Regions from separate parts of the Thalassolituus sp. UBA2590 genome, predicted to be linked through region 2. Evidence: riboswitches for the same ligand, from Rfam matches in the RefSeq annotation. Region 2 holds a riboswitch; the other holds the start of a gene.
The links. Region 2 has a riboswitch for thiamine pyrophosphate ahead of B2067_RS10020 (TonB-dependent receptor). Riboswitches for the same ligand answer to the same signal wherever they lie in the genome.

Region 1: it holds a riboswitch for thiamine pyrophosphate, as region 2 does, so the genes downstream of both, thiC (phosphomethylpyrimidine synthase ThiC) here and B2067_RS10020 (TonB-dependent receptor) in region 2, are expected to answer to the same signal.

The regions. Positions count from the first base shown of each region.
Region 1 covers NZ_DDKU01000035.1:29,202-41,317, forward strand. Annotated here, with positions in the region: gene B2067_RS03170 (PaaI family thioesterase) at 1-393, shown strand, start outside; gene B2067_RS03175 (PaaI family thioesterase) at 406-849, shown strand; TPP riboswitch at 965-1,086, shown strand; gene thiC (phosphomethylpyrimidine synthase ThiC) at 1,199-3,016, shown strand; gene thiO (glycine oxidase ThiO) at 3,020-4,174, shown strand; gene thiS (sulfur carrier protein ThiS) at 4,171-4,383, shown strand; gene B2067_RS03195 (thiazole synthase) at 4,376-5,206, shown strand; gene B2067_RS03200 (PfkB family carbohydrate kinase) at 5,199-6,767, shown strand; gene htpG (molecular chaperone HtpG) at 6,861-8,762, shown strand; gene B2067_RS03210 (YfaZ family outer membrane protein) at 8,958-9,536, shown strand; gene B2067_RS03215 (DUF6586 family protein) at 9,536-10,000, shown strand; gene B2067_RS03220 (hypothetical protein) at 10,074-10,325, shown strand; gene B2067_RS03225 (hypothetical protein) at 10,461-10,733, shown strand; gene B2067_RS03230 (cell division inhibitor SulA) at 10,772-11,197, opposite strand; gene lexA (transcriptional repressor LexA) at 11,248-11,847, opposite strand; gene B2067_RS03240 (TetR/AcrR family transcriptional regulator) at 12,030-12,116, shown strand, end outside.
Region 2 covers NZ_DDKU01000112.1:2-12,117, reverse strand. Annotated here, with positions in the region: gene B2067_RS10070 (alpha/beta hydrolase) at 1-210, opposite strand, end outside; gene B2067_RS10065 (hypothetical protein) at 348-2,126, shown strand; gene B2067_RS10060 (penicillin-binding protein activator LpoB) at 2,131-2,718, shown strand; gene B2067_RS10055 (hypothetical protein) at 2,992-3,216, opposite strand; gene B2067_RS10050 (LPP20 family lipoprotein) at 3,463-4,521, shown strand; gene B2067_RS10045 (fatty acid desaturase) at 4,526-5,194, opposite strand; gene B2067_RS10040 (fatty acid desaturase) at 5,133-5,615, opposite strand; gene B2067_RS10035 (CHASE domain-containing protein) at 5,749-8,445, opposite strand; gene B2067_RS10030 (hypothetical protein) at 8,784-9,752, shown strand; gene htpX (protease HtpX) at 9,799-10,692, opposite strand; TPP riboswitch at 10,818-10,925, shown strand; partial or broken gene B2067_RS10020 (TonB-dependent receptor) at 11,017-12,116, shown strand, end outside.

The sequences.
Region 1 (12,116 bases), on a different contig from region 2:
CTGCCGCATTGTCGCGTACTCAACATGACGGTGGAATACGCCGACGGTGAAAAAGTGATTCTCAAGTTACCGTACAGTGAGGCCATTATAGGCAACCCTGACAATGGCATCGTTGCGGGTGGCAGTCTCACGACCTTGATGGACACAGCATGCGGCACAGCCGCGTTTAACTGCTTCGAAGACGGGGAAGTCTGTCCAACACTGGATTTACGGATGGATTATCACCGCGCCGCTAAGCCCGGTGAAAACCTGATTGGCGAGGCCAGAGTGGTAAAGCGGGCGAACAGCCTGGTGTTCACCCAGGGCGAAGTACGGCAGGAAAGTGACAACGTCGTTGTTGCTACTTGCACCGCTAATTTTATGCGCATTGGTTTGCGTCTTGGTAGTAAGTAAGGGAGCGAAACAATGACTGAAGCCATGCGCAAAATTCTGCAGCAGGGCCGTAATAACGGTGATTTTGATGCTGTGATTGATGCCGTTCCGTATGCCGGGTTGCTGGGTATTAAGCTGCACGCGATGGACCTGCAACCAACATTTATTCTGCCCGCAAATAAAGACAATATCGGTAACCCGATGCTACCAGCCATTCATGGTGGAGTCATTGCGGGTTGCATGGAAACCTCAGCGGCACTGCACCTGCTGATGACGATGGAAAGTATTGCTCTGCCTAAAATCATCGACTTCTCGATTGATTATCTTCGTGCGGGACGTTTGCAGGATACTTTCGTCAGCTGTCAGGTATGGCGACAGGGCAGTCGGGTTGCCAACGTGGCTATTAACGCCTGGCAAACGGATCCGAGTGAGCCCATTGCGACGGCGCGAGCACATTTCTTGTTGGTTCAGGAGTGAGATTTTCCGACCGCTAAGAAAAATCGCACAGGGAAATGAGTGCGGTTATTCAGAGGTGCTTTAATTTCAGAGTGCGCCTTGTAAAGAAAGGGCGAATCACCATACACTGTCAGCGAATTATCTGTCGGGGTGCCTGACCGGTTATCAAAGATAACCACACAGGCTGAGATCGCGAATGCGGGTCCCGTTGAACCTGATCTGGTTAGTGCCAGCGTAGGGAACAGAGATGAACTGCCGGGGCTCCCCGTGGTCTGCGTACGCCAATTCTTATGGTCACCTTCGTGTGATTCTGTGTGGTGTTCCCATCTATTCTCGTCGCTGCCTGCCTGATCCTTTTAAGGAAAAGAGCATGGCTGACAATACAAATACCGAATTTAACCTTACCTACGCTTATCCTGCGTCTGAAAAAATATACCTGAGCGGCAGTCGCGATGACATGCGCGTTGGTATGCGTCAGATTAATCTTTCGGATACGACTCAGGCGGACGGCAGCAAAACGCCGAATGCTCCACTGCGCGTTTACGATACGTCAGGCCCGTACACCGATCCTGCAATCACGGTCGATGTGACGAAAGGGCTGGCACCGGTGCGTGAGCAATGGATTGAAGATCGTGGCGACACTGAGTTCAGCGCCATCACCTCACGAGAATCAAACCGCATAGCGATCAAAGAAGGCCAGCTTTCTCTGCGCCAGAAAGTACGAAAGGCCAAAAGCGGAAAGAACGTCTCCCAGCTCTGGTACGCACGTCAGGGCATAGTTACCCCCGAAATGGAGTACGTTGCCATTCGCGAGAACATCGGCCTTTCGCAGGAAGGTATGTCTGCTGAAGTTGCTAAGCAGCATCCCGGCAAGCGTTTCGGTGCGAAGATTCCAGACTATATTACGCCTGAGTTTGTTCGTGATGAGATTGCCTCGGGCCGAGCGGTATTACCCTCCAATATTAACCATCCTGAAAGTGAGCCGATGATTATCGGGCGTAACTTCCGTGTGAAAGTAAATGCCAATATTGGTAATTCTGCGGTGACATCCAGCATCAGTGAAGAGGTCGAAAAAATGGCCTGGGCTACCCGCTGGGGTGCTGACACGATTATGGATCTTTCTACCGGCGATAATATTCACGAGACACGTGAATGGATTCTACGTAATTCACCGGTTCCGGTAGGTACCGTTCCTTTGTATCAGGCGCTTGAAAAAGTCGGTGGAGTTGCAGAAGACCTCACATGGGAGATCTATCGCGATACATTGATTGAGCAGGCAGAGCAGGGCGTCGATTACTTCACTATTCATGCGGGAGTGCGCCTGGAATTTATTCCGATGGCGGCAAACCGTTTAACAGGCATCGTCAGTCGTGGCGGGTCGATTATGGCGAAATGGTGCCTCGCACATCATAAAGAGAGTTTTCTCTATACCCACTTTGAAGATATCTGCGAAATTATGAAAGCGTACGATATCTGCTTTTCACTAGGGGACGGCCTGCGACCGGGTTCGATTGCGGATGCGAACGACGAAGCACAATTTGCGGAATTACGTACATTGGGCGAGCTGACAAAAATTGCCTGGAAGCATGATGTACAAACCTTTATCGAAGGTCCGGGGCATGTGCCAATGCACCTGATTGAAGAAAATATGACAGAACAATTAGAGCACTGTCATGAGGCCCCTTTTTATACGTTAGGCCCACTGACTACAGATATTGCACCGGGGTATGACCACATCACTTCTGGTATAGGTGCAGCTCTGATTGGTTGGTATGGCTGTGCGATGTTGTGTTATGTCACACCGAAAGAGCACCTCGGTCTGCCAGATAAAGAAGATGTTAAGCAGGGTCTGATTACCTACAAAATTGCAGCTCATGCTGCGGACCTTGCGAAAGGGCATCCGGCGGCGCAGATGCATGATAATGCGATGTCTGCGGCGCGATTTGAATTCCGTTGGGAAGATCAGTTCAACCTGGCACTCGACCCCGATACAGCTCGACAGTATCACGACGAAACCATGCCAAAAGACGGCCATAAAGTAGCGCACTTCTGTTCCATGTGTGGACCTAAGTTCTGCTCCATGAAACTGTCTCATGATATTCGCAACCAGCGACAGGGCATGGAGGAAATGTCTGAGAAATTCCGTGCAAACGGATCGGAACTTTACGTCGATGCAGTCGAGTCCTGAGCCATGTCTTCAATAGCCGTGATCGGCGCTGGTTTGATGGGAAAGCTACTCGCATGGCGACTGAGCCGGAGCGGGATGCAGGTCACTGTTTACGAACGCGCCAGTGAAGAAACACCTGAATGTGCGGCATGGACTGCCGCTGCAATGGTTGCCCCTGTTGCTGAAAAACCGCTGTGTCATCCCGAGGTTTTTGATCTCGGTATGGAGTCTCTGACTCTATGGCCCGGGCTTCTGGAGGATTTATACAAAGACTCTGGTATCCGGGTGCCATACCGACGTCGCGGCACCCTGGTTGTTGCGCACCCGTCGGATCAGGCAGAAATGGATTTGTTTAAGCGTGATATGAGCGCCCCCGATATTCCGGGCGATTCTTATGCCGTTGCACTTGATAGTACTGGGCTTCGTCAGAAAGAGCCCGCGCTCTCGGGCGAATTTAAACAAGGCTTCTGGTTACCCGATGAAGCGCAGGTCGATAACCGTGTCTTACTCAGCACCTTACAGCTTGCTGCAGAAAAGCATGGTGCGGATTTCCATTTCGCCTGCGAAGTAAACGGAACGGACGGCCGCTATTCGCTTGACGTGCGCAGCACTGAATTATCCGATCCGGATTTCGATAAATTCGATAAAGAACTACAGCAGGCAGATCTCGTTATTGATTGTCGTGGAGCCGGAGCCCGAAGTGATGCTGAGCGGATTATTCGCGGAGTGCGTGGCGAAACACTTTGGGTTTCCAGTACGGGCACCGAATTTCATCGTCCGGTGCGTTTGCTTCACCCCAGGTACCATTTGTATATGGTACCGCGTGGGAACGATTGCTATCAGCTTGGTGCAACAGAACTGGAGAGTGATGATTGCTCTCCGGTAAGTGTCCGTTCTGCAATGGAAATGCTGAGTGCGTTCTGGGTGCTTTCACCGGATTTTTCGGAAGCTCGGATTTTGTCTATGGAAACGAACCTCCGGCCTGCAACGCAGGACCACAGACCTTGCATAAAACTGCAGAATAATTCTGGGGGGCAGAAAACACTCTTTGTTAATGGTCTGTTCAGGCACGGATTCTTACTGGCACCGGCCTTACTGAAAAAGATCGAGTCACTGTTAACTGCTGAAGGGCTGGAGAGTATGAAAATGAGAGTATCTGAACAGGGAGGTGTGGCGTGATTGAGATCATCGTCAACGGTAAATCCATGGCCTGGACCAGTGAAAAAAATGTATACACTCTGATCATCGACACGCTGAACTATCCGGCTGAGAGCAGTCGTTTTGTTGTAGCACTGAACGGCGAACTGCTACCTGCAGAAGAGTGGCCTTCAACCAGAGTGAACAACGGCGACATCATTGATGTGCTGGGAGCAATTACCGGTGGCTGATTCAGACGTATTTACTATTGCGGGTGAAGAGATATCAAGTCGCTTGTGGCTCGGGAGCTCAATGTACCCCTCGCCCGATATAATGGTGTCTGCCTTTGCCAGCGCGCAGCCGGGGTTTGTCACCATGTCGCTGCGCCGACAGACGGCGGGTGATCTTGCTAACAACGATTACCACGAGCGTGTTAATCAATGGTTGAGCGCCAGCCAGTCACGTCTGTTGCCCAATACTGCCGGATGTCAGTCGGCAAAAGAAGCGATTCAACTTGCCATTCTCGCGCGTGAATTATTCAAAACTTCATGGATTAAGCTTGAAGTTATCGGCGATGAATACAGCCTGCAACCCAATGTATTCGAACTTGTCAGTGCCGCCCGGGAGTTGTCTTCGCAAGGATTTCACGTCTTGCCATATTGTACGGATGATCTGGTGGTGTGCGAGTCATTGTTGCATGCAGGGTGTCCAGCGATTATGCCCTGGGGGGCACCGATAGGGACAGGAAAAGGAATCATTAATCCTTATCAGTTGCGTACCCTTCGTGCTCGGCTGCCTGATACCACGATTATTGTTGATGCAGGAATCGGTCGGCCATCTCAGGCGATGCAAGCGATGGAAATGGGCGCCGATGGCGTGTTGCTTAATACGGCGGTCGCAAAAGCAGCTAACCCGGTAACAATGGCGGGAGCCTTCGCTGCCGCTGTCGATGCCGGGCGGACTGCTTATCATGCGGGTTTTATGACAGAGCGCGATATGGCATCGCCGAGTACGCCAGTGGCGGGCATGCCGTTCTGGCACACCGCCATGCGGGGAGGGCAACCCCATGAGTAGTGAAACTAAGCCTAGGTACTTAATGGCACTCTGCGCTTCTGACAGTCGTGGGGGAGCGGGTTTACAGGCTGCTCTGTCGCAAGCAGCCTTATCTGGGTGCGAATGCCGCAGTGTAGTTCTTGCAGTGACTGCACAGAGTCATCAGGGAGTGGAAGCCGTCAGTCATGTTTCAGCCTCTATGGTTGAAGCTCAGGTTCAGGCCGCGCTCAGAGACGGCCCGCCAGAAGCAGTCCTGATCGGCTGGCTGCCACCTGAACCAGAAGTGTTGGAATATCTGCGGACGTTCCTGAACGAGCTTCAGGCCAGCAGTCGGGTGCCGGTCATCTGGGACCCGGTGGTGTCAGCGACTCTTGGGGAGCTACCGGCGGCACACTCTGGCCTTACCGGTTTAATTCCGAACGTGTCTGTCATGACGCCATCACTTGACGAGGCTCGTTGGCTGTTAGGAGATCAGACATTGAGTGCCGCTGCGGCGGGCGCGGCTCTGCAGCATGCGGGTGCTCATACGGTGGTTATTACCGGTGGCGATGATGAGCAGCAGCAACACTCGGCCTGGGTTACAGACCTGATATTCAGCCGTTCTGATGAGAACTTTCCGGAGACGGCGGCAAAGCCCTCTTTTGCTCTTCATCAGCAGAGAGAAACAACCCAGGCGCACGGCACGGGAAGTCAGTTCTCGGCGGCCCTTGCGGTTCAGCTCACAAAAGGTACGCGCTTGTACGATGCGATTGTCATTGCCGCTGCTGCCGCACGTCAGGCACTGATTGCCAGCTCGGGAGTCCTTGGTATTGAGTTCGGAGGCACTGAGTCCGGAGGCATGGAGCCTGAGCGCTCTGTCTACAGAAACTGCATTGCCAGTCCACTGCCTCGTAGCGGAGATGAGTGGCCCTTGATTACCGATGTTGGGACGTATCCCCGTACTGATCGTTTTGAACCCTACCGTCCCGGTGTCTATGTGCTGACAGAGTCGTTGGATCACCTTGAAATGCTGCTTGGTATGGGTGTGGATACCGTGCAATGGCGAATTAAAGCGCCGGGGCCTGATTACAAGGATCAGACTCGGCGGGCGCTGGCAATGTGTCGCAGTCAGGGGGTCAGTTTCTGGCTCAACGACGACTGGCCGTTAGCGCTTGAGCTGAAGCCAGATGGTGTGCATCTGGGTCAGGAAGATCTGGTCAGTGCGGATATCGACGCTCTTCACGCCGCAGGCGTCGCGTTAGGTATCAGTACTCACACCGAGTGGGAAATTGCCCGGGCACGCGCCCAAAAGCCGAGTTATATCGCCTTTGGCCCAGTGTTTACGCCACTGTCCAAGCGCCTGCGCTATCAGCCTCTCGGTATCGATTGTCTGACCGCCTGGAGTAAGCGGTATCATACTTGGCCTCAGACCTGTATCGGCGGCATTGTTCCCGAAAACGCCCGCCTTGTTGCAGAGTCGGGTGTGGGTTCTCTGGCCGTAGTGACATGCATCGCCGGAAGCCCAGCTGACGAGCCTCTCATACGCAGTAACATCGCCGACCTTCGCGCAGCCCTTGAAATGTTTTCGCCAGCCCCAAAATAGGTCATCAGTACATAGTCGATGGCCAGTCAGCAATGGGTGGCTGGCCATCGGTGATCACAGTAAAAGGGCTGACACGTCTGAAAGGAGAGATGAATGACTGCCGCAAGTAAAGAAACACTGGGATTTAAGACAGAGGTTAAGCAGCTTCTGCACCTGATGATTCACTCTTTGTACTCCAACAAAGAAATTTTCCTGCGTGAGCTGGTATCCAACGCATCGGATGCCTGTGACAAGTTGCGTTTCCAGGCGTTAACAAACAATGACCTGTACGAATCAGAGTCAGACCTGAAAGTCGACATCACGTTTGATAAAGACGCGAAAACCCTGACCATTGCCGATAATGGTATCGGTATGACCCGTGATGATGTTGTGAATCATCTGGGTACCATCGCCAAATCAGGGACTGCTGAATTTCTGAGCCAACTGAGCGGCGATCAGCAGAAAGACTCGCAATTAATTGGTCAGTTCGGTGTGGGTTTCTACTCGGCCTTTATTGTTGCTGACAAGGTGATCGTTGAAACTCGTCGTGCCGGTGAGAGCGCAGAGCAGGGCACGCGTTGGGAATCCGAAGGCGAGGGCGAATTCAGCCTTGAGCAGATCGAGAAAACTGGCCGCGGTACAAGCATCACCCTGCATCTGAAAGAGGGCGAGGAAGAGTTTGCTGACAGCTTCCGCCTGCAGAACCTGATCAAGAAATATTCGGATCACATTGCGATCCCTGTATTTGTACAGCAGGACAGCAATGATGACGACGGCGAAGGTGAAGATGCCTCCGCTCCAGAAGCTGTGAACCAGGCGCAGGCGATGTGGACCCGCGCTAAGAGCGACATCAGCGACGAAGATTATAAAGAGTTTTATAAGCACGTTTCCCACGACTGGAACGAACCACTGACATGGATGCATAACACGGTCGAAGGCAAGCTGAACTACACCAGCCTGCTGTATATTCCGGCGCAGGCGCCGTTCGATATGTGGAACCGCGAAGCCAGCCGTGGCGTTAAACTGTACGTTCAGCGCGTCTTTATTATGGATGACGCCGAGCAGTTCCTGCCCGCGTATCTCCGCTTTGTTAAAGGTGTTCTGGACTCCAACGACCTGTCTCTGAACGTCTCTCGTGAAATCCTGCAGCAGGATAAGCAAGTCGATAGCCTGCGTTCAGCACTGGTGAAGCGAGTGCTGGATACACTCGAAAAAATGTCGAAAAAAGACGCTGAGAAGTACCAGACCTTCTGGAATCAGTTCGGTGAAGTTCTGAAAGAAGGCCCAGCTGAAGATTTCGCCAACCGTGAAAAAGTGGCAGGTCTTTTCCGCTTCGCGACTACTCAGAGCGAAGGCACGGAGCAGACCGTTTCTCTTGCTGACTACATTGCTCGCATGCGCGAAGGTCAGAAGAAAATTTACTACATCACTGGCGAAAATCACGACGCTGTTGCAGCCAGCCCGCACCTCGAATACTTCCGTAAAAAAGGTATTGAGGTACTGCTGCTGACAGATCGCGTTGATGAGTGGATGGTCGGCCACCTGAGTGACTTTGATGGCAAAGCATTCCAGGATGTTACCAAGGGCGAGCTGGATCTTGATGAGCTGGCTGACGAGTCCGAAAAGGAAGAGCAGAAGCAACTCGAAGAGTCGCACAAAGCACTCATTGAGCGTCTGGAAGCAGCGCTGAAAGACGACGTTAAAGAAGTCCGTGTCAGCTCGCGCTTGTCAGATTCTCCCGCATGCCTCGTGGTTGGCCAGTACGACATGGGTGGTCATATGCGTCGCCTGATGGAAGCTGCTGGTCAGAAGGTGCCAGAGCCTGAAGTTGCACTCGAAGTGAACCCGTCACATCCATTGATTGAGCGCCTTGATCAGGAAGCGGACGAAGATCGCTTCGCCGAACTGGCACAGGTCATTCACGCGCAGGCCCAGCTTGCAGAGGGCAGTCAACTGAAGCAACCCGCTCAGTACGTTACCCGCCTGAACAAGCTGCTGCTTGATCTGATGAAGTAAGCCTTGCCTTAACAAAATGCTCATGCGCTTCTGGTGTGTGAGCATTTTTCCTGACACTCCCGTACACTCCTCAACACCTAGGTCACCATGCCTGTCTCTGGCGTACTTTTCCCAACGACAGACACGCTGGTATCATAGACCGATAAGAATTCTATTACTGAACATCTATTACTAAAAACAGGACGCCGTACCACGATGAACACACTTACGTTGGCCCGTCGCATTTCTCTGGCTGCTATAGCGTCAGTCGCTGCAATTTCTACTTCTGCGATGGCTGGGGGATCTTTAGATATCAGCCTGGCGGACACTACTGCTCGCGTTGGCTGGGATGCCACCCGCATGGATACCGGTATGCACCTGAACCTGGCGGCTCTGCACGAGAGTGACCAGGGCGACATCATCTCGGGGGGCGTTCATGTGGTGGATGTCCGTAATCCGAATTCAGACCTGTATATCGGTGTTGGCGCCAATGCTTACGGCATATTCACTGATGACAATGACGGAGCCGCCATTGGTGTAGGCGGCTTTGCCCGTTACAACTTCCCGTTCAACCGTAACTTTGGTGTGAGTGGTCATGTGTACTACGCGCCGCCGGTTGTGTCATTCAGTGACGTGAATAACTTTGTCGATGCAGATCTGCGTCTGCACTTTAATATTCTGCCGACGGCCCACCTTTACACAGGCTTCCGCATGACCTCGGTTTCTTTTGATGATCAGAGCGGTCGTCATAAGATCGGCGATGGTCTGCACCTCGGCCTGAAGCTGAACTTCTGATGAGTCAGTGGCTGAGCTTCACCAACCAGAAACTCTATCAGGCACGATTGCTGTTGGAGCAGGCGCGTCGCGAAACCGGTAACCCGGCACTTGCTGAAGGGCTTGAGACCTCAGGCCTGTACCTTATGCAGGATGCCTTTATTTCGTATCTGAATGAGCTGGCGACGCTTGCTACTTACCGCGGCGAAGTCAGTTCATTTTCAGATCTTCTGAACAAGACACCTCTGGTGACCGGTGAAATGACCGAGATTCGGATTCTGGCCGAGGACCCTTACTCATGGTTGAGTGCATTTCTGCGTGAGGCAGAAACGCGTTGGCGTCCGGGCCCGGCTGGAAACCCGCAGGCAGCGGGTGCGGTCAACGTCATTGCCGTTGCACAGAGCGATGACATACAGCCACAGTCCTGGTGGCAGCATCTGTCTGACCTGATCGATAGTCAGCGTGAGAATCGGCAGGAAAGCTGATTCTCCCAGTGACTCTCGTATAAAGCGTCACCCCCCTGTGTTATCATCCGCGCTCAGAAACGAAGAGGCACTTATGGCTGGTTTTTTCGAAATTGTAGAGTTATCCAATGGTGACATTGCCCTGCGTCGTGCCGACGAACAGGACAGCGATGCGCTGGTTCGTATCTGTTTCTCTGAAGATGCGAAAGCAAGTCTCCAGGAGCACCATATGGATGTGGCCAGAGTAATGCTCGAGGCTGGCGTGCGCCTCGTGGGCGATCTGTCTGGGATGGAAGTCGAGAGTGACGACTTTGAGGTGCCGCAGAGCAGTCAGCACCTGCATTGATTTGTCCCTGGCAGACAAATTCATAAAAAAATCCGGTATCGGGCAACTGATACCGGATTTTTTTTTGAATTTCAGTATCCTAACTAAAGCCCTGTTAACGGGTGTACTTGTGAAAATTGACTTCTGAGGATGAGAATGAAAAAGCTAGTAGCACTCTCGACTGTAGTACTTTCCGCTTCACTGATCACCGCGTGCAGCGATGAGCCAGAAAGTTCTGAACTCGTTCAGGCATACACTGAAGCCCGTGAGCAGACGCGCACCGCGCTCGAAGAAACAAAAGATGCCATTAAAGCGATGGAGAACAACCAGGACGCGCTGGAAAAAGCCCTTGAGCGACTGGATCGTGTTGTTGAGTTGCACGAAAAAGGTGCCGTTGTGCACGTTCCTGCCGCTACTACTGCTCAGTAATTCGGGCGGATCAACTACCAGCTCCGGCTGGTAGTGTCTTATTCTCCACGCACAATGAACAGGTGTGATCCGTTTTCTTCTGCGACACGGCGTAGCAGTTGACGGGTATCTGCCGCGAGTTCGCCTGACCACTCAACAATCAAATGGCTTTTACCTGATCTCAGCGCCTTGATACACAAGTCAAACTGAGTAGCGACTTGAGTATTCAGGTGAAGTACCGGAGAGTCGCTGATGCCCGCTTTTGCCAGCCATTGTTTGTTCAGATTCTGGCTTGGGCTCAGCCACATCAACCAACGTTTCTGGTCGCTGCACAGAGCCAGCACAGGCAACAGCTGGAAGGGTTGTAATGCACTGCCTTCAGACACAATGACTTCCGTCATACTGCCTTTAGGCACGCTTCTGACGGGTGCCGCAGAGCTGAGTGGTGCTGCTTCTGGACATACTTCGAAAGATAACTGACGCATAACAATCTCTCCTGTCGTGTACCGTTTACCTGTTACTCTGGTCGGTCGCGTTACTGGCGACGAATAACACCTACGTATTTACCTTCAATCGCAAATTCCTGCTCTTTCAGGTTGACCTCAATCGGGGCGTAATTTTCGTTCTCAGCAAACAGAGTTACCTGATTGCGGCTCTTGTGGTATCGCTTAACGGTTACTTCTTCACCGACGCGGGCAACCACGATGTCACCATTGCGTGCGGTCTCTGCTTTATGCACTGCGATGTAATCGCCATCCATGATGCCGATGTCGATCATGCTGTCGCCATGCACCTCGAGCAGGAAGTTCGCTTCCGGCTTAAAGAACGACGGCGGAATTTCGCAGTAATCTTCAATATGCTCCTGAGCCAGGATAGGTTCACCGGCTGCAACGCGACCGATTACCGGCAGCCCCGGAGAGTCTTCACCTACGATGCGAATGCCACGGCTGGCACCTGGCATCATCTCAATGGCACCTTTTCGTGCCAGTGCTTTCAGGTGTTCTTCTGCTGCATTCGGTGAGCGGAAGCCAAGTTCTGCGGCAATTTCTGCTCTCGTCGGCGGGTAGCCTGTTTCATCAATGGCTGAGCGAATCAGGTCAAGAACTTCCTGCTGGCGAGCCGTGAGCTTTTCCATGACATTTATCCAGTCTGTTGATTTATACAGTGTGTGTAAATATATACAGTACCTTTTACTGTGTAAATACCCAGTGCCGTCTAATTTTAGATCTGACGGAATTTTCCCCGAATTGCTGCAATTGTTGCGTGTTAAGTGTTTTAAACGTATGTTTGAAACACTTGTTAGTTGGATAAGGCACTATGGCGCAGAAAGATACCGCGCGCAGCATTCTCGATGCTGCAGAAGAGTTGTTTTCAGAACGGGGTTTCGCGGAGACTTCGTTGCGT
Region 2 (12,116 bases):
GATCAGTTCAATAAAGTCGTCACGATAATCCAGCAGACTGTTGTCTTTCATCGCCAGAGCGCCTTCAAGCAGGGGCAATTCATGATGACGCAGGGGCGGCGCATGAACTTCGTAACCACGCTCCTCGAATGCTTGCTTCATATCGTCCCATACTTCGGGATAACAGTAGGTTCCGGCAATCAATACAACAGGGGCTTTTGTCTTCGACATGAAAATAATCTCTTTTTTATCTGCTGGCCATAAATTAACAGAGCCATACTGTGCTGTCCCGGACAAATGCGTCCAATACGGGTGGCAGCTTGGCACGGGTAGGTTACACTCCTGAGTGTCGATGAAGGAGAACTGTTTTGATAGCCCGGCGACTGTTAACCCTGCTTTCAGCCCTGGTACTGGTCCAACTGGCTGGCTGCGCAACGTATGGAAGCGGTGTCCAACAGGCACTGACAGCGGTTGAAGAAGGTGATTACACCAAGGCGGCAACACAGATTCAGTCGTCTCTTTCTGCCGATGGCAAAGACCGCCTGCTCTACAACCTGGAGCTTGGCGTTATTCGTCACCTTGAAGGCAACTACGCAGAGAGTAATCGCCTGCTCGAAGACGCGGCTCGCATTAGTGAGGCGCTGAAGAAGAAACAACTCCGTGACAGTCTGGTCGTCATGATGAGCAACCCGCGCAACGCTGATTATGCGGGCAACACTCACGAAGAAATGATGATCTATTACTACAAGGCCCTGAACTACCTTGCGATTGCGGGACAATTGCCGCCCGGTAACGCTCGCCTCGACGCCATTGAAGGTGCGCGCATCGAATCCCGTCGCCTGTTACTTCGCCTGCAGGCCCTGCGCAATAACGAAGGCTCTTACAACCAGTACAAAGACAAAGAAGAACGCACCTTCTCAAAGGTCATGGACGTCTTCTCTGTGTTGGTCGGTAACCTAGTCGACACCGACGACCTCACCTATCGGGACGACGCCCTAGCGCATTACCTGACGGGCGTCAGCTTCGAAATGAACGACGAGTACGACAACGCCAGAATCAGTTATCTGAAAGCCGCAGAAAGTTACGAGTCCGGTTACTCAGAACAGTTTCAACTTGGCAACGGCATGGCTCAGCAAGCCTGGCTGGATGTTGCCCGAATGATGCGCAGAACCGGGTTTTCAGACAACGAAATAACTCAGATTACTGGCGGCAAACTGTCTGAATCGCAACTGAGCCTGCTGGACAGCGTTGCTGATAAAAGCCAGTTACTGGTGATTGAGCACAAGGGCCGCGTGCCCGAAAAGAAAGAGCTGAACCTACAGCTTTCAATCAATCCGAACCTGCGGGCTCTTGAGCTACAGCCGTACTTTTTTGAATACTCGCAAGAAGAGATCAACTGGTTCTACCTGCTGTATGCAGACAAGATGTTCTATGGTCTGGTGGCAGACTATCTCAACGCCACCCGTAATTTCCGGGTCGACTTTTTCACCAAGACCATATTCCTTGGCCCGCTGTACGACACCGCCGAAAGCATGGGCCTGACTAATGCCGTCGGCAGTTCCCTGAGGGTAGCTGTTCCTTATTACGGTCGCCCTCTCGATTACGGGCAAAGCCTGCTGACCATTGATCAACAGACCTGGTCTCTGGATCCGGCCGCCAGCCCGCAGTTGATGGCCATTCAGGAACAGATGAAAAATGCGGGGCCAGAGATCCGTGCTGCCCTGTCCCGCGCTGCAGTGAAAGCCATTACAGCGTCAGCGATCGGCTCGCAGGACTCCACTGGCCTTCTGGCCTTCGCTGGCAAACTTGCCGCTCAGCTCTCAGACGCGGCAGAAACCCGAAGCTGGTTACTGCTGCCTGGCGAAATACAGATCAGACGCTTGTTTCTTGAGCCCGGCGACCACACACTAACCCTCGACTCGCACCTGACCGACAATAGGCGGCAGCAAATCCAGAAGCAGGTATCCCTCAAACCGGGTGATATTCAGCTCTGGACTGTGCGCACGACGGGAGCTAATACAACCAGTAAGGCACTGCCTGAAAAGAATGAAGCTGCTCCTGAGCCGGATACTCAAGACGGAACTCCGACGACGGACTCCGTTCCAAAAACAGATAAACCGACCCGAAGACTGCCAACGAAGGAATGAAATTATGTTAAACCCTATTGCCCGATTCGCTGCCCTGACCATGGTTGGCGCAGCTGTTCTGACCGCTGGTTGCGCGACCAAAGTCAGTCGTGTTGATCCAGCAGAAGAAATCGCTCTGTCTGATCAGTGGAATAACAAAGATTCGGAGCTGGTCGCGACCGAAATGATCAACGACATGCTGTCGTTTCCTTGGGTGTCTGACTTCGAACTGGAAAACAATGAGCGCCCGACCATTATTATCCAGCGCATCGCGAACAAGTCGCACGAACATATCGCCGTTGATACCTTCGTTAATGACATCAAGCGCGCCCTGCTGCGCTCAGGTAAAGCAGACTTTGTCGTAGCTGGTGAAGAACGTGATGCCGTCCGTGATGAGCGTCGTGATCAGGAGCTGAACTCACGTAATGCGAAAGAGATGGGCCAGGAAGACGCGGCTGACTTTGCCCTGTCAGGTTCAATCAACAGCATCGTCGATGAAGCCGGTAAGAAGCGCGTAACTTTCTATCAGGTAGACATGAAGCTCATCAATATGGAAAGCAATCGCGAAGTCTGGAATGGCCAGAAGAAAATCCAGAAACTGCAGGAGCGTTAAGTTCTTCTTAACTTTCTTAGCTTCCCCAAAAAGCCTCGCTGGTATGACCAGAGAGGCTTTTTTAATGCATGGTCAAAAGCCACCAGAAACGTAATCAGAACAGGATGCGATATCCCGCAGTCACAGCCTGAGCATCGCCGGAGAAGCACGTGAACATCAGCTCGCCCCGCTCATCCGCCGAGACCGCGCCCTCGACGACAACTGAGTTGCTGCCCAGTGCAATATCACCGGCCGGTGAGGCCTCAAAAACACGACGATTACCGGTAGCATCTTCTATAAAAAACTCGCCTGATCGCCGGCAACGTCATCTGACACACCTATCTGCCAGTCGTTATCAGGAAAGGAAGCAGAGGAGCTTGTGTCGTCAAATAACACCAGTGGACTCGCGCTTTTCACCTTTAAGGTTTCAAAACCGAAGGTTTCGCCATCCCGGCATCCCGCTCCAACACAGACGCTCTCCTGAACGGCCAGTTCCTGTGTAATCACCTCGTCAGCCATCGGGTGTCCCTTTCAATTAGCAGGTTGTCGTCACAAGACAAATTTTTGCGAACAATTGCTTAATAAGTCACCACCGTCAAGTAATGTCTAATCTCGGTTACTGATTGTCACTGATGTTAGCTTTTTGCGGATGTGGGATATTGCGCCGCTTTTAACGGTCAGAGAGATGACATTCTCTCTTCGTATCAGGGTACACTCTACCCAACCCGATCGAACTGCTGCTTCAAGGACCTATTCGGACTGCCAATGATGACCAGATACCTGACGACTTCACTGATCCCTCTCACCCTCGCCATCAGCCTCCTGAGTGGCTGTAGCTCGCTGTATGAGAAGGACGACTCTGACGTGGTCCCCGACGATGTCACTCAGGTTCAGAGCCTGCCTGGCTGGGTGACACAGCAGCCGTCGGATAAAACGAAGGCATACGGTGTCGGCTCGATGGAAGTGTATGGGAGCCCGGATCAGGCGTTAAAGCGCGCAGCTGATTTTGCGCGCGCTGATCTGGTCAGTCGCCTGAAGGTGACTATCTCAGCAACCAACTCAAGCCGCATTAACGAGTACACGTCTGACGGTGAAACCCACCTGCAGAAAAATATCTCACAAGCCGTCAGCAGCACCATCCCGACAGTCACGCTGGATGAAGTCGTCATTCGCGACACGTATGTTGATGATAACTACGCCTACGCTCTTGCTGAGCTGGACCGAAGCGCGGCAGCGAGTCGTATTCAAGGACAACTACAGGAACTCGAGACCGAGCTTGAGATGATGCAAGCAGCACAGGTCACTGGCACCGGCAAGCTCGAACGCCTGCAGCAACAGTTACCTGCACTGGCTCTCTTTGCTCAACATGATCAACTGGCGGAGCAATATGCGTTTGTTGCCACCAGCAGAACCCGACCACAGGCCCCGCAGGCACTGCGCGACTACCGGGGAGATATTCTTGCTGCCGTGAAAGCGCTTGATGTCCGGCTGGTTCTGTTAGATGACGGCGCTCGCATTATGCGCGGCGGCTTATTTGAAACACTGACGAGCCAGGGGCTTCGACTAGGCGAAAGCGATAACCCAGACCTCAGCTTCGAAGTCAGCGCCAACCTCGACAGCCAGCAGCAGAATGGCAATTACTACGTATTTGCGAACGCGCGGGTGAACCTTCGAGACAGCAGCGGTAAGGTTTTAAGTTCGTTCTCAGACAGAGCACGTGGTGTGTCGGGCGTTCAGCAGAATGCCTTGAATAAAGCATCTGAGAAATTAGCAGAGCAGCTGTCAGAGGAACTGGCAGCCACTCTTACTCAGCGTCTTCGCTGACAGATCAGGCAGCCTGAGCCGCTTCAGGAGCTTGGGCAGTTACTGTGCGAGCTTCGAACTGCTCAGGCGTCATCAGGGTTGCGTTGTTTTCATCCCAGATAATGTAGCGCATCGAATGTGGAACATCTTTCAATGTCAGCCGCGTAACACTCTCAAACAACTCCCGGTTCTCTTCATGGCAATCGCGTAAACGGTAGTTAGGTATGCGCGCAGACAGATGGTGGATATGGTGATAACCAATATCTGCCGTGAACCAATGCAGGATTCGAGGCAGTTTGAGGTAGCTGGTACCTGCTAATGCCGCCTGATAGTAGTCCCAACCTTCGGTCGGTGACGCGTATGAGTTTTCAAAGTTGTGCTGAACCGTAAACAGTATAATCCCTGATGCGCCCGCCAACGAAAGAGCTACGATAAATACCAGTGCGAACTCAGCCGCACCAAATGCCATAGCCGCAAGGGTCCAGATACTCAGCAACGCAATATTGTTGCCGGTCATGTGGCGGAATTCTTTCCAGTCAGCCCAGTATCGCGTGCTGTAGTCAGAGGCCTTATTGCCTTTAAGCACATGCGCGATCAACCCGAACGTTCCCTTCAGCCAAGTGAAGCGTGGGTTAAACACGAAATAAAAGAAAGCCCGCCAGAGGCCCCATGAACAACTTACGCTGACGCGCATAGCTGCGCTTTTGTTTCGGCGTCAGTTCAGCATATTCCTGGGTCGACAACACCGTAAGCGGCCCACGGTATTTCTCCCAGTTGCCGTTGGTCGAGTGGTGATAATCATGGTGTCGCGACCAGACGTACTGAGGAACACCGCACACAACGCCAAAGATGAAACCGGCGATTTTATTGGCACGTGGCGACTCATACAGGCAATTGTGTCCACAGTCGTGGAGCATGACAAAAGCACGAAGCAGAAACAGTGTAAGGAGTAGCACTACGCCAGCGGTCAGCAACAGAGAGACCTCCAGTGCAGCAATACCTGCATAGGTCAACGCGAAGACTGGCAAGAGCGTGGACAGCGTCTGCTTCAATGCAATACCGTTGTTGCGGACAGCGTACCGCTTAATCAGGTCATTTTTTGTTTTTCTGAGCACCTATGCTCCGGTATCGATCTGCGTCATACCGCTCCCCTGAGAATTATTACAAAACGGGGACAGTCTAGCAGAACGATACGTTTCTGCAGCGGAACAATGTGAGCATGGTCAATTCAGCCTACGCATGGCCTGTTTAGCCACATTTACTAACCGCGTCCTGCACACAGCGGATCAGGCTCTCAGGATCAATAGGTTTGGCGATATGGTCATTCATTCCAGCAGCCAGACACGCCATCTTATCGTCATCCATCGCATTGGCCGTCATACCAATAATTGGGATTTCAGGCATCAATTTGCGAATTTCGCGAGTAGCTGCATAGCCATCCATGACCGGCATCTGCACATCCATCAGTATAAAGTCGACCGCTGGTCTGGCCGCCATCTGATCAACGGCCTCTCGCCCGTTCTCAGCGACCAGGGTGCTGATACCGTGTTTACTGAGAAACTCCTGTACGATCATCTGGTTTACCTTGATGTCCTCAACAATCAGGGCGCACTTACCCTGAAGTTGCCCACGACTTTCCGGAGCGCCCACATCATCAGCAGCGGCATCGCCAACGGGCAGATGCAAGTACGCCAGAAATTCACTGCCCTGACCTTCTGTGCTTCGCACCAGAATATCGCCTTTCATCATGATGGCGATTCGGCGGGATATACTCAGGCCGAGGCCCGAGCCACCGTAACGGCGGCTGATCGAAGCATCCGCTTGTCCAAACGCGGCAAAGATATGCTCCATTTTATCGGCGGGAATACCGACACCGCTGTCAGTGACACGAATCTGAAGCTTCTCATCGTCTGCCTCGTAACTGATATTCAGGTCGATATGGCCCTCACGGGTAAACTTGAATGCATTGCTAAGGAGGTTGAGGGTAATCTGCTCGATTCTCAATTCATCGCCTATCAGTACTTCAGGCACGTCATTAGCCAGCTTGATTCTGAAATCCAGTGCACTCTCATCGGCAATGTGCCCAAACAAAGCTTCCATCTTCCGCGCAATACGTCGCATGCGCACAGTGGATTTTTCTAGCTCCATGTTGCCGGATTCTATTTTTGCGTAATTCAGCGTTTGATTAATCAGTCCCAGCAAGGTCACAGAAGCAAGATCCGCTTTCTGCAGGTAGTTCTTCTGTACGGGAGTTAACGCCGTATCGAGCACCAACTTGAGAAATCCATTGATCGCATTAAGGGGCGTACGTAACTCATGACTCATGTTGGCGAGAAACGCAGATTTGGCGTCACTGGCAGCATTCGCCCGGGATACAGCGTCGCTCAGTTCTGCCGTTCGCAGCTCAACCTGTCGCCGAACCGTTTCAATCTGTCCCGTCGTTGTCAGCACAAATACCAGAAACAGCGTCGCAACCACAAACCCACCGGTCAGGATGACATAGCTGGTCCAGTCATTGCGCCCGTATACGTAATTCTCAGCAGGAAATATCTCCAGGTGATACTTACGTGTACCGAAGTAAGCATCGTAGCTATGCATGGGCAGGTTGGAGTGCGCCTGCTCCGCCGCCTCGTAGATTGTCAGTCGCTCGCCCTCGGTGACATCGTATAAATTGAAATACAGCCCCGACTGACGAGACTGGAAGACGCTTTCACCGAGAATGCCGCTGACCTTGAGAACACCGCTGGAATAACCGACAAGTGCTTCGTCGTCTTCAAGATCAAATACCGGCATGTACAGAAGGATCGCCCGCTTTTTGCCCGTTTCCTGAGCGAGAACAATAGGTGCGGTTGCCACCGGAACATGCTCTATCGCCGCTTTGTCGAGCGCTACTTTTCGCTCGGCGTTAGCCCCCAGATTCAGGCCAAAGGCACGGCGATTGGGCTCGAATGGGTAGATATATAAGACCGGGTAGTATGCATCCTGATGACTGGCTTCGATCAGGCGGCCACCCTCAGCAAGCTCGGTGAAGGTAAAACCGTCGATACCACGCTCACGGTAGAAAGCTTCCCAGCGGGCACGACCGCTGTTGTCGACGACCTCTGTCCAGCCTACGCCAAAAAAGGCATCGTCGCTCGCCATCACCCGTTTTGAGAACAGGGCAAACTCCTCAGGCGTAACAAACTCACTTGCACTGAATAAGGCGGCATAAGCAATCAGCCTGTTTTCTGAAATCGTCAGCCGTGCATCAACGAGCTGTGACAGCTCATCGGCAGAGGCCTGAAGGTCACTGACAATCCGCTCCCGGTTAAACCCGACCGACTTGTAAAAAAGTCCGAACACGGCAGTAAGGATCAGCAGTATGGGTACCATCACCTTGATTTTACGATCACGGCTGTAGACCTGCTCAGGAGCTGCCAGCACCATGATAACAGGCGTCACCAGTAGCGCCCCGATCGCGTCGCCAGCCCACCAGGTGATCCAGTTAAACGCCAGGCGTTCTGTGACAATAAACTCGTTAACGTAGAGGGTGATATTACCAATCGTTGTACTGACCACACTGCCTAAGGCGACGACGACAAAACAGAAGCGAATCAGGTGAGACAGCTCATCCCAGCGGCTGCGACCGGGGAGATAGGTACGGTACAGCCATGCTCCGAACAACCCTTGCAACGTTGCACCGGCTCCCATCGCCACGCCAGACACAAGAGTGGTCACCGACAACTCATTCAACGCTGACGTGGTGGTGTACAGGTTGGCAAGAACAGCGCCTGTCAAAACCCCAGCGAATGCAACGGTTCGGCTGAACAGTAGAAACGATGCCAAGGCAACGCCGGCGGCTGGCCAGACAGCAGCGGCGTAGTCAGGGGGGATGGCCAAGGCTGTGCCCAGACGGGCAAAGACAAAATAGGCCAGCGCAGCAATGAAGATTCTGACGAAGAACATACCACCGTCCGGGAACATAACTTTTCAAGTATAGACAGGGATTTGAGGTTGGCCTTCTCTCGATCAGAAGCCAATGGAGCTAGTCCGTTAACAGGTGGCTGGATGAATGCCATATATGAACTAGTCTCTGAAGAGACCCGTCGACCTGCTCAGCCAGTCACTCGGACGTCATCACTCGTGAGATTGGCGTAACTGGGTAAGGCATTTCAGGTCAAACCTGCAAGTGGTGACTTGGTACGCAACTTGTTTTGAAGCGGCGTCTGTCGTCTCATACCGCTGACCGAAAATATCCGTTATAGTTGGCTACTCGGCGACAATAACAATAATAGGAAGCCCCGATGGCAGAAAAAGACTACATTGCCATGTGGTATCACGCGCGCAAACCATACGGCATAACCGACACGATTTATTGGGGTTGGTACGACCCCGAAACCAACAGCACTGACTGGAAGACCTGGCAACACGCGGATACTGATGGCATGGCGGGCTTCGCCAATATCCTCCGGCCAATGGGCTACCCCTGTTACCCACTTCCCGTCTATAACGAAACCAGTGTTCCGGGCTGGCGAGAAATCTGCAAAGCCAAAAAAGAATTTCCAACCGAAGAAGGCAGGAAGGTCGTACGTTGGAAGAAAACCTACGAGAACACCCAGCACGACGCACTGACGCCGGAAATTTCCTGTTTTTCAGAAGAAGAAACCGCGAAACTGAACCAGTGGTGCAAAGAGCACAAGGTCAGCCCGGGTAGCCTGATCTACGCCGAACTCAGCAATATTGTTGCCGCACGCATGATTGAAGGCGACGATCCCTTTTACTGGTTTTATCCAGTCAACGTGCGCGGTGCGACAGGTATCCAGACTGAAAGCTTTAATCAGGTCTCTGGTTTTTACATGCTCACCAAGCCGACATCTTCTCCTCAGGAGTGGCAATCACAGATGCGGCAACGCTTTAAAGGCAAACAACACTGGGCAAACTGGAAGCTGGCAAACATTGGTAAGTGGGCTGGTATGACCGGCGTGAAACTGATCTACCGCATGACCAGTGGCAAACAGTTTTACATGGGTAGCTGCTCTAACATGGGCAGCTGGCCCCTGCCCGGCCAGGATAATCCACCCAAGCCAGATAACCGTCGCCTGGTTGCTGTGGCTCCGGGCACGGCCAACTACCCAATCTCGGCGACAACAACAGAGTGGTACGGTCAGTTGACACTGACGTTAAAGATGCACCCTCACATCTGCCCAGATCAACAGACCATCCGGGAAATTGCTGATGCGTGGCGCGATGCACTGCTGAAGAAAATACAATAAAAAAGCCCGCGAAAGCGGGCTTTTTTATTTGCAGAGGAAACGGTTATTACTGCGAATTACCGTAGCGCTGCTGAAGTGCCTGTATGCGCACATCAAGCGGTGGGTGAGTCGCAAACAGAGCTGAGAACTTACCTTCACCACGGATACCGAATGCGACCAGCTCGCCCTTCAGTTCACTTGGCTGCTCGTAAGTCTCTTTTAAACGCATCAGCGCCGACGCCATCGCAGCAGGGCTGACCAGCTCGGCACCCGCCTGATCCGCACGGAATTCACGGCGACGACTGAACCATGCCACGATGGTCGAAGCCAGAATACCGAGAATAATCTCTGAAACGATGGTTGCCACAAAGAAACCAATGCCCGGGCCATTTTCATTCTTGAGAATGGCCTTATCGACGAAGTTACCGATAATACGGGCAAAGAACATAACAAACGCGTTCACCACACCCTGAATCAGAGCCAGCGTGACCATATCACCGTTCGCTACGTGGCCAATCTCGTGACCCAGCACCGCTTTCACTTCTTCTTTACTCATACGCTGCAGCAAGCCAGTAGAGACCGCCACCAGCGCATCATTTTTGTTCCAGCCCGTCGCGAAAGCGTTAGGCGCATCCGACTGGAAAATACCGACTTCTGGCATGCCAATGCCGGCTTTGTCTGCCAGTTCTTTTACCGTACTGACCAGCCACTGCTCTCCGGAGTTATGCGGCTGATCAATGACCTGTACGCGCATGCCTTTCTTTGCCATCCATTTGGAAATGAACAGAGATACCAGAGAACCCGCCATACCGAAGACGAGACAGAAAATCAGCAGCGACTGGAGGTTAAGATCCGTGCCGTTCTGCTGGAAATACGAGTCCACACCCAGCAGACTCAGAGTGATACTGGCGACCAGAATTACTGCAAGGTTGGTCGCCAGAAAGAGAAATATACGAAGCATCTTTGTGCTCTCCGCTAATCAAGTAAGGGTCTGACACTGGTTATGAGGGTTTTACGCCCGCATATCAATAGATAGTGAGTGTAAAAAAAGGTGATGACAGTGGTGTTGACGCTTAGTTACCATGCGCCATACCCAGGGGGAGGTTGCCGAGTGCAGCCTGAGATTAGCTTCAAGCTTAAACCCCGGAACCTGATCCGGTTAGTACCGGCGTAGGAATGGGAAGGCAGTCGATACTGCACGACAATTCATACATTGCGCGCCATGCGCAGCTACGCGACAGCCGGGTCTTTGTTTACCAGTATCGTAAGGTTTACAGGCAGACCCATGACTCATAAAACGCTCCGCACTCCACTGGCTATTGCTGTAATGACCGCCTCCTCAATGGCGCACTCAGATGTCGAACTGACTCCCATCACCGTTGAAGCAGATTTCCGCCAGACCAATGTTCAACAAATTCCTGAAGCCGTCACGGTGGTTGGCAGCGAGGATATTGAAGCGCGCAGCGCGGAACACCTGGAGCAAGTGCTGAGCTTTGCCCCGAATGTGAATTACTCTTCTGGTGCCTCCCGTGGTCGCTTCTACCAGATTCGCGGCATTGGTGAGAGAAGTCAGTTCATTGATCCGGTTAACCCATCCGTTGGTCTGGTGATCGACGGCATCGACATGACTGGATTAGGCGGTGCTGCAACCCTGTTCGACGTTAAACAGGTTGAGATTCTGCGTGGTCCTCAGGGCACACGCTTCGGTGCGAATGCACTGGCCGGCATGATCAACATCCGTTCCAATGACCCGACCAAAGAAACCGAAGGCTACCTGTCTGCCCGCGCTGGTAACTACGACAGCTATGGTCTCGGTGGTGCAGTCTCCGGCAGCCTGACTGATTCTGTTCAGGGGCGTATCGCTGTCAACGGCTATCAGTCTGACGGTTACATCGATAACACCTTCCTGAACCGTGATGACACCAACAACATCGACGAAGTCGTTGCGCGCGGTAAGCTGGCGTTTCAGGTCAGTGATGACACTGACGTTAGTCTGACCTACCTCTATGCCGATGTCGACAATGGCTACGATGCATTCAGCCTGGACAACACTCGTGAGACGTACTCAAACGCTCCTGGCGTCGACGCTCAGGATACACATGCACTCGCCCTCACTTCTGAAACTCAGATCAATAGTGCATTGATTCTTCAGACCGAGCTCACTGCCAGCAAGTCGGACATTGAATACAGCTACGATGAAGACTGGGCATACGGAGAATACATCTTCCTTGCGGATGAGCCTGTGTACCAGCCTGATCCATGCGATACCACGCAGGGGCCATGTCTTGCCGACTTCGATGGTTACAGTTCATTTGATCAATACCTCCGTGACTATGAGCGCCAGTCTGCTGATGTCCGCCTGATGTCAGGCACTGATGGCCGTCT